DNA from 2 places in the Pseudomonas sp. NPDC089752 genome. Region 1 is predicted to be linked to the other one. Evidence: predicted binding sites of a transcription regulator. Region 1 holds the regulator's gene; the other holds the start of a gene.
What was found. The regulator FliA, encoded in region 1, starts transcription of late flagellar genes. The targets are predictions, from matches to a motif close to CTAAAGTTTNNNNNNNNNNNGCCGNTAA.
Positions count from the first base shown of each region.

Region 2: the regulator FliA is predicted to act here: its motif matches at 3,783-3,810, upstream of ACIPZF_RS06230 (methyl-accepting chemotaxis protein).

Region 1 is NZ_JBIVGP010000002.1:39,871-47,031, reverse strand. It holds gene flhB (flagellar biosynthesis protein FlhB) at 1-379, shown strand, start outside; gene flhA (flagellar biosynthesis protein FlhA) at 589-2,718, shown strand; gene flhF (flagellar biosynthesis protein FlhF) at 2,730-4,037, shown strand; gene fleN (flagellar synthesis regulator FleN) at 4,131-4,964, shown strand; gene fliA (RNA polymerase sigma factor FliA) at 4,961-5,701, shown strand; gene ACIPZF_RS03010 (chemotaxis response regulator CheY) at 5,805-6,179, shown strand; gene ACIPZF_RS03005 (protein phosphatase CheZ) at 6,198-6,986, shown strand; gene ACIPZF_RS03000 (chemotaxis protein CheA) at 6,999-7,161, shown strand, end outside.
Region 2 is NZ_JBIVGP010000003.1:206,834-213,994, forward strand. It holds gene ACIPZF_RS06220 (amino acid ABC transporter ATP-binding protein) at 1-336, shown strand, start outside; gene ACIPZF_RS06225 (methyl-accepting chemotaxis protein) at 440-2,035, opposite strand; gene ACIPZF_RS06230 (methyl-accepting chemotaxis protein) at 2,169-3,731, opposite strand; gene ACIPZF_RS06235 (16S rRNA (uracil(1498)-N(3))-methyltransferase) at 3,832-4,539, opposite strand; gene tatC (twin-arginine translocase subunit TatC) at 4,536-5,327, opposite strand; gene tatB (Sec-independent protein translocase protein TatB) at 5,324-5,671, opposite strand; gene ACIPZF_RS06250 (twin-arginine translocase TatA/TatE family subunit) at 5,675-5,959, opposite strand; gene ACIPZF_RS06255 (phosphoribosyl-ATP diphosphatase) at 5,985-6,320, opposite strand; gene hisI (phosphoribosyl-AMP cyclohydrolase) at 6,322-6,714, opposite strand; gene ubiB (ubiquinone biosynthesis regulatory protein kinase UbiB) at 6,787-7,161, opposite strand, start outside.

The sequences.
Region 1 (7,161 bases):
ACGGATGATGGCCGCAGTGCCCGAGGCGGATGTGATCATCACCAACCCGACGCACTATGCGGTGGCGTTGCAATATGACCCGGAGAAGGGCGGGGCGGCACCCTTGCTCTTGGCCAAGGGGACGGACTTCATCGCCTTGAAGATTCGCGAAATTGGCGTTGAGCACAAGGTGCAGATCCTTGAGTCGCCGGCGCTGGCGCGGGCGATCTATTACTCCACCGAGCTTGAGCAGGAAATCCCGGCGGGGCTGTACCTGGCGGTGGCGCAGGTGCTGGCGTATGTGTTCCAGATTCGCCAGTACCGCTCGGGCAGGGGCAAGCGGCCGGAGCCGTTGAAAGAGGATTTGCCAATACCGCCGGATCTGCGCCGCGACAATTGATTTGATGTTGTCGCTTCTGGCCCCTTCGCGGGCCAGCCCGCTCCCACAGGTGCATCACAGTTCTTGAGCTTTGTGCACTCCCTGTGGGAGCGGGCTTGCCCGCGAAGAGGCCAGTGCTGAGCGCACAAAGCCCAAAGTTGGAAAGCTTCTTGCAAAGCCACGCCCAAGCGCCCCTTGGGCGTCAAAGTTTTGCTTGAAGAGGACACCCGGTGGATCGCACTCAGTTAATCAGCAACGCACGCCATAACCTGGCCGGTCTCGGCCGGGGCAACCTGGGTGTGCCGCTGTTGCTGCTGGTGATGTTGGCAATGATGATGTTGCCGATACCGCCGTTCCTGCTCGACGTCTTCTTCACCTTCAACATCGCCCTGTCGATCGTGGTCCTGCTGGTCTGCGTGTACGCCCTGCGCCCACTCGACTTCGCCGCGTTCCCCACGATCTTGCTGGTCGCCACGCTGCTGCGGTTGGCGCTGAACGTCGCCTCCACGCGCGTGGTCATGCTCCACGGCCAGGAGGGCCATGGCGCCGCCGGTAAGGTGATCCAGGCCTTTGGTGAAGTGGTGATCGGCGGCAACTACGTGGTCGGTGCGGTGGTGTTCGCCATCCTCATGATCATCAACTTCGTGGTGGTGACCAAGGGTGCCGGGCGTATCTCCGAAGTGAGCGCCCGCTTCACCCTCGACGCCATGCCTGGCAAGCAGATGGCCATCGATGCCGACCTCAATGCCGGCTTGATCGATCAGGCCCAGGCCAAGTCACGTCGCGCCGAGGTGGCCCAGGAGGCCGAGTTCTATGGCTCCATGGACGGTGCCAGCAAGTTCGTCCGTGGTGACGCCATTGCCGGCCTGTTGATCCTGTTCATCAACCTGATCGGCGGCATGCTCATCGGCATGCTCCAGCACAACATGTCGTTCAGTGAAGCCGGCAAGGTCTACGCCCTGCTGACCATCGGTGACGGTTTGGTGGCGCAATTGCCATCACTGTTGCTGTCCACCGCCGCCGCGATCATGGTTACCCGTGCTTCGGGCTCCGAGGACATGGGCAAGCTGATTAACCGGCAGATGTTCGATTCGCCGAAGGCGTTGGGGGTGTCGGCAGGCTTGATGATCGTCATGGGCCTGGTGCCGGGCATGCCGCACGTCGCCTTCCTCAGCCTCGGCCTGTTGGCCGGCGGTGGTGCGTACCTGGTGTGGAAGAAGCAGCAGAAGGCCAAGGCCGTCGCGCTGCAGGAGGCGCAGCGCCAGCAGGACCTGCTGCCGTCGCCGCAACGAGCGATGGAAACCAAGGAGCTGGGCTGGGACGACGTGACGCCGATCGACATGATCGGCCTGGAAGTCGGCTACCGCCTCATCCCGCTGGTCGATCGCAACCAGGGCGGCCAGTTGCTGGCGCGGATCAAGGGGGTGCGCAAGAAGCTTTCCCAGGACCTGGGCTTCCTCATGCCCACCGTGCACATTCGCGACAACCTCGACCTGCAGCCCAGCGCCTACCGCCTGACACTGATGGGGGTGATCCTGGCCGAGGCCGAGATCTACCCCGACCGCGAACTTGCGATCAACCCTGGCCAGGTATTCGGCACCCTCAACGGCATCGCCGCCCGCGACCCGGCTTTCGGCCTGGAGGCGGTGTGGGTCGACATCGCCCAGCGCGCCCAGGCGCAGTCTCTGGGCTATACCGTGGTTGACGCCAGTACCGTGGTGGCCACCCACCTCAACCAGATTCTGCAGAAGCATTGCCATGAGCTGATTGGCCACGAAGAGGTTCAGCAATTGCTGCAGGTACTGGGCAAGGCTTCGCCTAAACTTGCAGAAGAATTGGTGCCCGGTGTCATTTCCTTGTCGGGGTTGCTCAAGGTCCTGCAAGCGTTGCTCGCCGAGCAAGTGCCGGTGCGTGACATCCGCAGCATTGCCGAGGCGATCGCCAACAATGCCGGCAAGAGTCAAGATACCGCCGCGTTGGTCGCGGCAGTGCGCGTCGGATTGTGTCGTGCCATCGTGCAAAGCATTGTCGGCGTTGAGTCCGAGCTGCCTGTGATCACCCTTGAGCCAAGGTTGGAACAGATTTTGCTCAATAGTCTGCAAAGGGCCGGGCAGGGTCAGGAAGACGGTGTTCTTCTGGAACCGAGCATGGCCGAAAAGCTGCAGCGTTCGTTGATCGAAGCGGCTCAGCGCCAGGAGATGCAAGGCCAGCCGGCCATCCTCCTGGTTGCTGGCCCGATCCGTGCCATGCTGTCGCGCTTCGGCCGCCTGGCTGTACCGAATTTGCATGTTCTGGCGTATCAGGAAATACCGGATAACAAGCAAGTCACCATCGTTGCCACCGTGGGCCCCAACGGCTGAGGTAGTGGGTTATGCAAGTTAAGCGTTTTTTCGCCGCCGATATGCGTCAGGCCATGAAGCTGGTTCGTGATGAGCTGGGCTCCGATGCCGCCATCATCGGTAACCGCCGCATCGCCGGCGGTGTCGAATTGACGGCCGCGCTGGACTACAAGCTGTCCGCGCTGGCCCCCCGCGTGCCCAATGCCGAGCTCGAAGAAGAGCTGCGCAAGACCCAGACGCGTATCGCCACCGCCCAGGCCGAGCTGGACAACCGCAGCGAGGCCAGCGAAGGCAGTCGCCAATTGTTCGCCGGCCAGTCGCTGACCGCGTCGGAGCCATTGATCGACCCGTACGTGGAGGCACCCGCCGCAGCCGCCCCGGCCGCCCCGGCGCCGGTCGATCCACGCCTGTTCGATGCCATGCGCTCGGAACTGTCGGGCCTGCGCGAGCTGCTCGAAGTGCAGCTCGGTTCGCTGGCCTGGAACCAGCTGCAAGGCAGCAAGCCGGCCCAGGCCAACCTCTGGCGCCGCTTGCAGCGCATCGGCCTGTCCGGCCCGATTGCCCGCGAACTGCTCGAGCTCACCCAGGAGATCGAAGAGCCGCGCCATGCCTGGCGCATGCTGCTGGCGCACCTGGCGCGGATGATCGACGTGCCCGAGGTCGAGCCGATCGAAGAGGGCGGTGTGATCGCCATGGTCGGCCCCGCCGGCATGGGCAAGACCACCACCCTGGCCAAGCTGGCCGCGCGCTACGTGCTCAAGTACGGCCCGCAGAACCTGGCACTGGTGAGCATGGACAGCTTCCGCATCGGAGCCCAGGAGCAGCTCAAGACCCTGGGGCGCATCCTCAACGTGCCGGTGACCTACGTCGACCCGGGCCAGTCGCTGGCCCAGGCGCTGGAGCCGCTGCTGCGCAAGCGCGTGGTGCTGATCGATACCGCCGGCCTGCAGGCCAGCGACCCGGCCCTGCGCATGCAGCTGGAAAGCCTGGCCAGTCGTGGCATCGCCTCGAAAAACTACCTGGTACTGGCCACTACCAGCCAGAAGCAGGTGCTGACCGCCGCCTACCACAGCTACAAGCGCTGCGGCCTGGCCGGTTGCATCCTGACCAAACTCGATGAAACGGCGAGCCTCGGCGATGTGCTGAGCCTGGCCATCAGTCATGAACTGCCCGTGGCCTACCTCACCGATGGCCCGCGCATTCCTGACGACCTGCACCTGCCACGGGCGCACCAGTTGGTGACTCGCGCGGTGAATGTGCAGTTGCAGGACGAGCCCAGCGAAGAGGCCATGGCCGATATGTTCGCTGATCTCTATCACAACCCGCGGCGAGCGGGTTGATGATGAAGCGTGTGCAAAATACCTACATCAAGGGGGCTGGCGTATTGCCCCTCGTGTGGCTTGGGTCCAAGCGAGACAAGGTAAACAACGAACATGGGTAGCATGCATCCCGTACAGGTGATCGCCGTAACCGGTGGCAAAGGTGGCGTCGGCAAGACTAACGTTTCAGTGAACCTGTCCCTGGCACTGGCCGAGCTCGGCCGCCGGGTCATGCTGCTGGACGCCGACCTGGGCCTGGCCAATGTCGACGTGTTGCTGGGCCTGGCGCCGAAACGCACCCTGGCCGATGTCATCGAGGGGCGTTGCGAACTGCGCGACGTGCTGTTGCAGGGGCCGGGCGGTGTGCGCATCGTGCCGGCGGCCTCCGGCACTCAGAGCATGGTGCACCTGGCCCCGGCCCAGCATGCCGGGCTGATCCAGGCGTTCAGCGAGATTGGCGACAACCTCGACGTGCTGGTCATCGACACCGCTGCGGGCATTGGTGATTCGGTGGTCAGCTTCGTCCGCGCGGCGCAGGAAGTGCTGCTGGTGGTGTGCGACGAACCCACCTCGATCACCGACGCCTACGCGCTGATCAAGCTGCTCAACCGCGACTACGGGATGAACCGTTTCCGCGTGCTGGCCAACATGGCGCAGAGCCCGCAGGAAGGGCGCAACCTGTTCGCCAAGCTGACCAAGGTCACCGACCGCTTCCTCGACGTCGCCCTGCAATACGTCGGCGCCGTGCCCTACGACGAGTGCGTGCGCAAGGCGGTGCAGAAACAACGGGCCGTCTACGAGGCGTTCCCACGTTCCAAATGCGCACTGGCGTTCAAGGCCATTGCGCAGAAGGTCGACAGCTGGCCGTTGCCAGCCAACCCGCGCGGGCACCTGGAGTTCTTCGTCGAGCGCCTGGTGCAGCCCACCAGTGCAGGGCCAGTGTTATGAGTGCGAGCGGTTTCAAGATGTACAGCAAAGCGTCCAAGGACGCCCAGTACGAACTGATCGAACGCTACGCTCCGCTGGTCAAGCGCATTGCCTACCATTTGCTGGCGCGCCTGCCGGCCAATGTGCAGGTCGAAGACCTGATCCAGGCCGGCATGATCGGCCTGCTGGAAGTCGCCAACAAGTATGACGCCAGCAAGGGTGCGAGCTTCGAAACCTACGCCGGCATCCGCATCCGCGGGGCCATGCTCGACGAGGTGCGAAAAGGGGATTGGGCGCCGCGTTCGGTGCACCGCAACACCCGCATGGTCAGCGACGCGATGCGCGCCGTGGAAGCCAGAACCGGTCGCGACGCTAAAGATCATGAAGTTGCTGCCGAACTCCAATTGAGTCTCGATGATTACTACGGGATTTTGAACGATACCCTGGGCAGCCGCCTGTTCAGTTTCGACGACCTGTTGCAGGACGGCGAACACGAAGGGCTGCACGAGGATGGCGCCAGTGGCCAGGTCGAGCCGTCGCGCGACCTGGAAGACGAGCGCTTCCAGGCTGCCCTGACCGATGCCATCGCCAACCTGCCGGAGCGTGAGCGGCTGGTCCTGGCGCTGTACTACGACGAAGAGCTGAACCTCAAGGAAATCGGTGAGGTGCTGGGGGTCAGCGAATCGCGTGTCAGCCAGCTGCACAGCCAGTGTGCCGCGCGCCTGCGCAGCCGCCTGGGGGAATGGCGGGCGCGTTGAGCCTGAAGTCGTTGCAGTCGTTTCACGTTGTACCGAATTGATTGAATGCGCGCTCGGGGCCGAGCGCGTTAGAGACTGCTTGGAGGTCTAATTGAACAAAGACATGAAAATCCTCATCGTTGACGACTTTTCGACGATGCGGCGGATCATCAAGAACCTGCTGCGTGATCTGGGCTTCACCAACACCGACGAAGCCGACGACGGCACCACGGCGCTGCCGATGCTCGAAAGCGGCCACTACGACTTCCTGGTGACCGACTGGAACATGCCGGGCATGTCCGGTATCGACCTGCTGCGCAAGGTGCGCGCGCATGACCGTCTGAAGGGCATGCCGGTGCTGATGGTGACCGCCGAAGCCAAGCGCGACCAGATCATCGAAGCGGCCCAGGCCGGCGTCAATGGTTACGTGGTCAAGCCGTTCACCGCGCAGGTTCTCAAAGAAAAGATCGAAAAGATCTTCGAACGCGTCAACGGCTGAATCAGCTCAGGGGGCGCCATGGAATCATCACAAACGTCTTTGGGGGAGTTCGAATCGACCCTGAAGAAGCATGCCCAGCAGTTGGTCGAAAGCCTGGAGAAGGGGCAGTTCGGCGAGGCCGTGCAGCTGATTCATCAGCTCAATCAGACCCGCGACCGTGGCCTGTATCAGGAAGTCGGCAAGCTGACCCGTGAGCTGCACAGCGCGATCGTCAGCTTCCAGATCGACCCGCGCATGCCGCAGGCCGAGGAAGTCTCGCAGATCACCGACGCCACCGAGCGTTTGTCCTATGTGGTCAAACTGACCGAAGGCGCCGCCAACCGCACCATGGACCTGGTCGAGGAGAGCACCCCGGTGCTCAACGACCTGGCGACCGAGGCGCAGAGCCTGAGTGTCGACTGGCAGCGCTTCATGCGCCGCGAAGTTGCCGCGCCGGAGTTCCGTGATCTGGTCAAGCGCGTCGACAGTTTTCTGACGCATAGCGCCGAAGGCAACCGCAAGGTTTCCGGCCACCTCAATGACATTCTGCTGGCCCAGGACTATCAGGACCTGACCGGGCAGGTGATCAAGCGGGTGACCGCGTTGGTGACCGAAGTCGAAAGCAATCTGCTCAAGCTCGTGCTGATGGCCAGTCAGGTCGACCGCTTTGCCGGTATCGAACATGACCACCAGCAGCTGCGTGCTGAAAAAGATGAAGAAAAATATCCGGCTCGGGGTGAAGGTCCGCAGATTCATGCCGATAAGCGTGAAGACGTCGTGTCCGGTCAGGACGATGTCGATGATCTGCTGTCCAGCCTGGGTTTTTGAGGAGCACGTTTAATGAGCTTCGGCGCCGATGAAGAAATCCTTCAGGATTTCCTGGTAGAAGCCGGCGAAATTCTTGAGCAACTGTCCGAGCAACTGGTCGAGCTGGAAAGCCGGCCCGACGATGCCGACCTGCTCAATGCGATCTTTCGCGGTTTCCACACTGTAAAAGGGGGCG
Region 2 (7,161 bases), on a different contig from region 1:
GCAGACGAGTACCCATCGCGCTTGTCCGGTGGCCAGCAACAGCGGGTGGCGATCGCCCGGGCGCTGGCGATGGAGCCCAAGGTGATGCTGTTCGACGAGCCGACCTCGGCGCTCGACCCGGAAATGGTCGGCGAGGTGCTGGACGTGATGAAGACCCTGGCCCAGGAAGGCATGACCATGGTCTGCGTGACCCACGAAATGGGCTTTGCCCGGGAAGTGGCGGACCGGGTGCTGTTCTTCGACCATGGCAAGCTGCTGGAAGACTCGGCGCCGGTGGCGTTCTTTGATTCGCCGAAGGATCCGCGGGCCCAGGCCTTCCTGCGCCAGGTGCTGTAGGCCTCTTCGCGGGGCAAGCCCGCTCCCACAAAGGCTTTGTGCGATCTCTGTGGGAGCGGCGGTGCGGCGATCCGACTTGCCCCGCGAAGCAGGCGACTCGGTCTCAGAGACTGAACCGCCCCACCATCCCCCGCAACTGCCGCCCCAACTGCTCCAGCTCCCCACTCGAAGCCGCCGTCTGCTCACTGGCCGCGCTGGTCTGATCCGACCCATCGCGCACGCTCATCACGCTGCGGTTGATCTCCTCGGCCACCACGCTCTGCTCCTCGCTGGCCGTGGCAATCTGCTGGTTCATGCCCTGGATGCTCGACACCGTATCGGTGATCTGGCTCAACGCATGCCCAGCCTTGCGGCTCAGCTGCACGCTCTGCTCGGTCAGGCGCTTGCTGTCGTCGAGCAGGCCAGTGACCTCGTCGGTGCCGCTGTGCAGGCTTTCGATCAACTGCTCGATTTCTTCGGTGGATTGCTGCGTGCGCTGGGCCAGCCCGCGCACTTCGTCGGCGACCACGGCAAAACCACGCCCGGCCTCGCCTGCGCGCGCCGCTTCGATGGCGGCGTTCAATGCCAGCAGATTGGTCTGCTCGGACACCGACTTGATCACATCGAGGATGCTACCGATACGCTGGCCTTCCCCCGCCAGGTGTTGCATGGCCACCAGGCAGTCGTCCATTTGCCTGGCCAGTTGTTCGATGTGATCGATGGCTTCAGCCACCACCTGGTCGCCCACTTGCGCCTGCTGATCGGCATTGGTCGCGGCCATCGACGCCTGTTCGGCATTCTGCGCCACTTCCTGCACCGTGGCGCTCATCTGGTTCATGGCGGTGGCCACCTGGTCGGTCTCCTCGCGCTGCTGGTCGATGCGCAGCTTGGTGTCCTCGCTGCTGGCCGCCAGTTGCGTAGCCGCCTGTGACAGGTGGCCGACGCCCTGCTCGATACCGCCGATCAGTTCGCGCAGGCTCAGGGTCATCTCGCGCATGCTGGTCTGCAGTTGGCCCATTTCATCACGGCGCTGCACGGGTTCGACCTGGCTCAGGTCGCCACGGGCGATGCGCGCCGCCACGGCCAGGGCCTGGCGCAGCGGCTGGGTGATCTGACGGGTGATCAGCCAACCGGCCAACACCCCCAGCACCAGCGCCAGCAGGGCTACGCTGGTCAGCAGCGAGCGGGCTGCCAGGGCTTCGCTGTCGCGCTGCTCGACCTTTCTCTGGCCAAGCTCCAGGCTGATGCTGCCAAGCTCGTCATTCATCTGCTGCATGTCGTTGTGCAGCGGCTCGACATCGGCCTGGTTCGGTCGTTGTCCTGGCGCATCGTTGAGTGATTGCAGGGCGGCGAAGCGCTCGCGCAAGCGTTGCAGCAGCTGCAGCTTCTGGCTCAGCATCTGGCGTGTCTCAGCGACCCGGCTGCGTTGCTGCAGCGTCGTCAGCCTGGCTTGCAGCTGTTGCAGGAGGCGGGCGATCTGCGCCTTGCTGGCGTCGTCGGCAAATACCCGATAAGTGATGCGCTCGGCGCGCAGATCCTTGACCAGCTCATTGATCTGGCCGATTTCGCTGAGTTCCTGCGAGCGGCTGATGGCGCCATCCAGTGCGCGCCAGCCACTGACGGTGGTAGCCAGGGTGAGCAGCAGCACCACGGCGAAGCCCAGGGCGAGCTTGGCGCCGACACTGATATTGCCGAGCCTGCGGTTGAGGTAGCCAAACATGGCAAGTCTCCATCCAGTTGAGTAGGGAGCCATGCCAGCACTTCGCTAGCATGACCCCCTGCCCATCGGCGGAGAGCGCGTAGGACTTGACCTGAAAATCAGGTAGGAAATTTCACCGTAGCTTGTAGGACTGTCAGAGTTTGAACCGTCCGACCAAGCCCTGTAGATGAGTGCCCAGCCGCGCCAGTTCGACACTGGAGCTCGCCGTTTCTTCACTCGCCGCCGAAGTCTGGTCAGAGATGTCCCGCACATTCATCACGCTGCGGTTGATTTCCTCCGCCGTCGCACTTTGCTGCTCGGCCGCCGTGGCGATCTGCTGGTTCATCGCCTGGATCGACGACACGGTGCGGGTGATGGTCTCCAGCGAGCCCCCGGCGCGGCGGGTCAGCTCGACGCTGCTGTCGGTGAGCTGGCGGCTGGCGTCCATCACGCTGGCGACCCGTTGGGTACCGCTTTGCAGGCCGGCGATCAGTTCCTCGATCTCTTCGGTGGATTGCTGGGTACGCTGGGCCAGGCTGCGCACTTCGTCGGCGACCACGGCAAAGCCGCGGCCGGCTTCACCGGCACGGGCCGCTTCGATGGCCGCGTTGAGGGCCAGCAGGTTGGTTTGCTGGGCCACCGACTTGATTACATCGAGCACGCTGCCGATCTTGCCGCTTTCGGCCTTGAGCTGGTTCATCGCTTCGCTGGAGTTCACCACTTCGCGGGCCAGGCGCTCGATCTGCGCGACGGCCTCGCTGACCACCCGATCACCTTCGCGGGCCTGTTGGTCGGCGGCCAGCGCCGCTTCCGATGCTTGCTCGGCATTGCGCGCCACTTCATGCACGGTGGCGGTCATCTGGTTCATCGCGGTGGCCACCTGGTCGGTCTCGACCTTCTGATTGTTGACCCCGGCGCTGGTCTGCTCGGTCACTGCCGACAGCTCTTCGGCGGCACTGGCGATCTGAGTGACGCCGTCACCGATGCCGCCGATCAGCTCGCGCAGGCCTTGGGTCATGCGCTGCATGCTGGCCTGCAGCTGGCCGAGCTCGTCGCGTCGCGTGCTGTGCAGGTCCTGGCGCAGGTCGCCGCTGGCGACGCGTTCGGCGGCTGCCAGCGTCTGGCGCAAAGGCAGGATGATCTGCCGGGTGATGACCCAGGCGGCGAGCAGGCCCAGGACCATGGCCAAGGCAGTGGCCCCGGCCAGCATGGCCTTGGCCTGACTGGCGCCGGCATCACGCACCTGGGTCTGCGAAGCGGTCATGGCCTGGCTGGTCTGTAGCAGGACCGTACCCTGGTCAGCCATACGCTGCAGCGCGGGTTCGCCAGCGCCTTGCTTGAGTTCGGCGAACGCCTGGCGATACAGGCGGATCGCCTCGAGCTGTTGCTCCAGGCGTTGGTGATCGGCAGGTTGCTCGATCTGGCTGACCATGAACTGCACCTGGCGCTCCAGGGTGGCCAACGCCTGCTCCAGTTCGCCGATCGATGCCGGGTCTGGCTTGCGTTCATAGTGCTGGCGGGCGATGCGCAGGTCCTGGGTGTATTGCTGGATGACCGAGATGTTACCCAGCTTGTCGCCTCGGTTGATGATGCTGTCCATGCCCATCCACCCGGTGAAGGTGATGGCCAGGGTCATCAGTAACACCAGGCCGAAGCCCAGGCCCAGCTTGCGATTGACGCTTATATTCCCCAGCGATTGGGAAAACCATTGGTACATGTTCGACTCCCCGGCAACGTGGCAGCATGGCTTATTGTTGTGTTGCCATAGCCATCGGCCTGGGCCGGGGAAACTTGATGGGTGAAAGCTGACCCGTTTGTCAGAAAATCCTTGAGAGCAGGGCAGTTACGGCAGTTTCCACCCGCAGGATTCGCTCGCCCAGTTGCACCGGCGCCAAGCCGGCTTTGCCCAGCAGTTCGACCTCGTAGGGAATCCAGCCGCCCTCTGGGCCGATTGCCAGGGTCACCGCGCCTTCCACCGCGCGTGGGCAGGCGGGGTAGGGGCCGGGGTGGCCGACCAGGCCGAGGGTGCCTTCGGCGATGGCGGGCAGGCGGTCTTCGACGAACGGTTTGAAGCGCTTCTCGATGATCACCTCGGGCAGCACCGTGTCGCGGGCCTGCTCCAGGCCCAGGATGAGGTTCTCGCGGATGCTTTCCGGGTTGAGGAACGGCGTCTGCCAGAAGCTTTTCTCGACCTTGTAGCTGTTGACCAGGATCAGCCGTTGCACACCCAGGGTGGCCACCGTCTGGAACAGCCGACGCAGCATCTTCGGCCGTGGCACGGCCAGCACCAGGGTCAGTGGCAGCTTGGCCGGCGGCGGTTGGTCGAAGCCGACCTGCAGTTCGGCTTCGTGCTGCTCAAGGCGCAACACCGTGGCGCTGCCCATCAGGCCATTGATGCGACCCACGCGCAGGCTGTCGCCCACTGCTACGCGGTGGATTTCCTGCATGTGGGTAAAGCGCCGATCGGCAAGGACGACGCGGTCGGCTGAGACGAAGTCGGCCTCTTCAAGAAGCAACAGGTTCACGGTTGGGTCGCTGGCGGCTGGTCGTTGTGGTCGTTGGCCGCTTCATCGTCGCCGTGGCTGCGCTTGCGGATGAGGCTGCCACACAGCACGCCGATCTCGAACAACAGCCACATGGGCACGGCGAGCAGGGTCTGCGAGAAGATGTCCGGCGGGGTGAGGATCATGCCGACCACGAAGCAGCCGATGATCACGTAGGGGCGGATCTTCTTCAGGTACTGCACATCGACCACGCCGATCCACACCAGCAGCACCACCGCCACCGGGATCTCGAAGGCCACGCCGAAGGCGAAGAACAGGGTCATGACGAAGTCGAGGTAGTTGGCGATGTCGGTCATCATCGCCACGCCTGCCGGGGTGGCAGCGGCGAAGAACTTGAACATCAGCGGGAACACCAGGAAGTAGGCGAAGGCCATGCCGGCGTAGAACAGCAGGATGCTCGACACCAGCAGCGGGATGGCGATGCGCTTTTCGTGGCGGTACAGCCCCGGTGCGATGAAGCCCCAGATCTGCTGGAGGATGAACGGGATCGCCAGGAACAGCGAAACGATCATGGTCAGCTTGAACGGCGTCAGGAACGGCGAGGCCACGTCGGTGGCGATCATCGTCGCGTTGGCCGGCAAGTGGTCGCGCAGCGGCGCCGAGACCAGGGTGTAGATCTGCTGGGCGAAGGAGAACAGCCCGGCGAAGATCAGAAAGATCGCGGCCACGCAGCGCAGCAGGCGGGTGCGCAGTTCGGTCAGGTGCGAGACCAGCGGCATGGGCTGGTCGTCTTGCGGTTTTTCGCTCATGGGGCTCGTGGCGGTTGAGGCGGCGCGGGCTGCTCAGGCGCAGGCGTAACGGCTGGCTGCTCGGTGACCGCAGTGGCGGGCGGCTGGGCCGGCGGCGTCAGCGGGTTGAGGATGCGCTTGGCTTCCTGCTCCATCTGCAGGATGTGCTCGTTGTGCAGCTGGCGGCGGATGTCGTCGGCGCCAATCTCGCGCTCGACCTCCATCTTGATCGCATTGAAGCTGCGCTTGAGCCGGCCAATCCACAGCCCCGCAGTCCGCGCGGCGCCGGGCAGGCGCTCGGGGCCGAGCACCAGCAAGGCGACCAGGCCGACGAGCAGCAACTCACTGAAGCTGATGCCGAACATGGCTCAGTCTTTCCGCTGCGGCTCTTGGACCGGCTGGGCCTGGCCCTCGATGGTGTGGCCCTGCTGCGGCGCGGCGGCCTGCTGCTGGGTGGCCTGTACCGGCGGCACTGGCTGAGCGGGCGGCGGAGTCTGCTCGGCCGGCTTGGTTTCTTCTTCGTTCATGGCTTTGCGGAAGCCCTTGATCGATTCGCCCAGGTCACTGCCGAAGTTCTTCAGCTTCTTGGTGCCGAATACCAGCACGACGACGACCAGCAGGACGATCCAGTGTTTCCAGTCAAAAATACCCATGGTGCTCTCCTAGAATTCTCTCTACTCAGGCCGACGGCTGGCGCGCGGCTTTTTCATCGTGCCCGGAAAGGCCGAAACGGCGCTCCAGTTCATCGAGCACGGCTTGTGGATGCTGGCCCAGTGCGCTGAGCATGACCAGGCTATGAAACCACAGGTCTGCGGTTTCATAGATGACATCGCTGTAATCCTTGCTCACCGCGGCGTCTTTGGCTGCGATGATGGTCTCGACGGATTCTTCGCCGAGCTTTTCCAGAATCTTGTTCAGGCCCTTGTGGTACAGGCTGGCCACGTAGGAGCTGTCGGCGGCCGCGTGCTTGCGTTCTTCGAGCACTTCGGCCAGGCGGTTGAGGGTGTCGCTCATGTCAGTGTCCTGCGCTGTAGATGGCATCCGGGTCTTTCAATACCGGGTCGACGGTTTTCCACTGGCCGGCTTCGAAGACGCGGTAGAAGCAGCTTTCACGGCCGGTATGGCAGGCGATATGGCCCAGTTGCTCGACCATCAGGATGATCACGTCGGCATCGCAGTCCAGGCGCATTTCGTGCAACTTTTGCACATGGCCCGATTCCTCACCCTTGCGCCACAGCTTGCCACGCGAACGCGACCAGTAGATGGCACGTTGCTCGGCGGCAGTCAGCGCCAGCGATTCGCGGTTCATCCAGGCCATCATCAGCACGCGTCCGGTCTTGTGGTCCTGGGCGATCGCCGGTACCAGGCCATCGCTGTTCCACTTGATCTCGTCCAGCCAGTCTTTCATCGTCGACTCCAGAACGGGCCCGCTCCTGTACCGGGCCCTTTGCGCTAGTGTGCCAGCCAGCCGCGCGGCTGGCTATTGGCGTACGATCAGGTACAGGCCGGCGGCCAGCATCAGCCACGCCGGCCAGGCGCTGGGAGCCGCCAGGTTGGCGGCTTCGGCGGCGCCGGCAGCCAGGACCGCGCCACCGCCGAGCAGGCCGGCACCGAGCAGGCGCAGCGGCCAGCGGTCGCCCTGGCGGCGCCGCTCGGGCAGTTGCGGGTCATGCAGGTGCGGCTGCGACATACGTTCGAGCAGGTCGCGGGTCATGCCGGCCAGGTGCGGCAGCTGCTCGGCCTGGCTGTAGATGTTGCCCAGCACCGCCTTGGGGCTGTAACGCTCGCGCATCCAGCGTTCGAGGTAGGGTTGGGCGGTGCTCCACAGGTCGAGGTCGGGGTACAGCTGACGGCC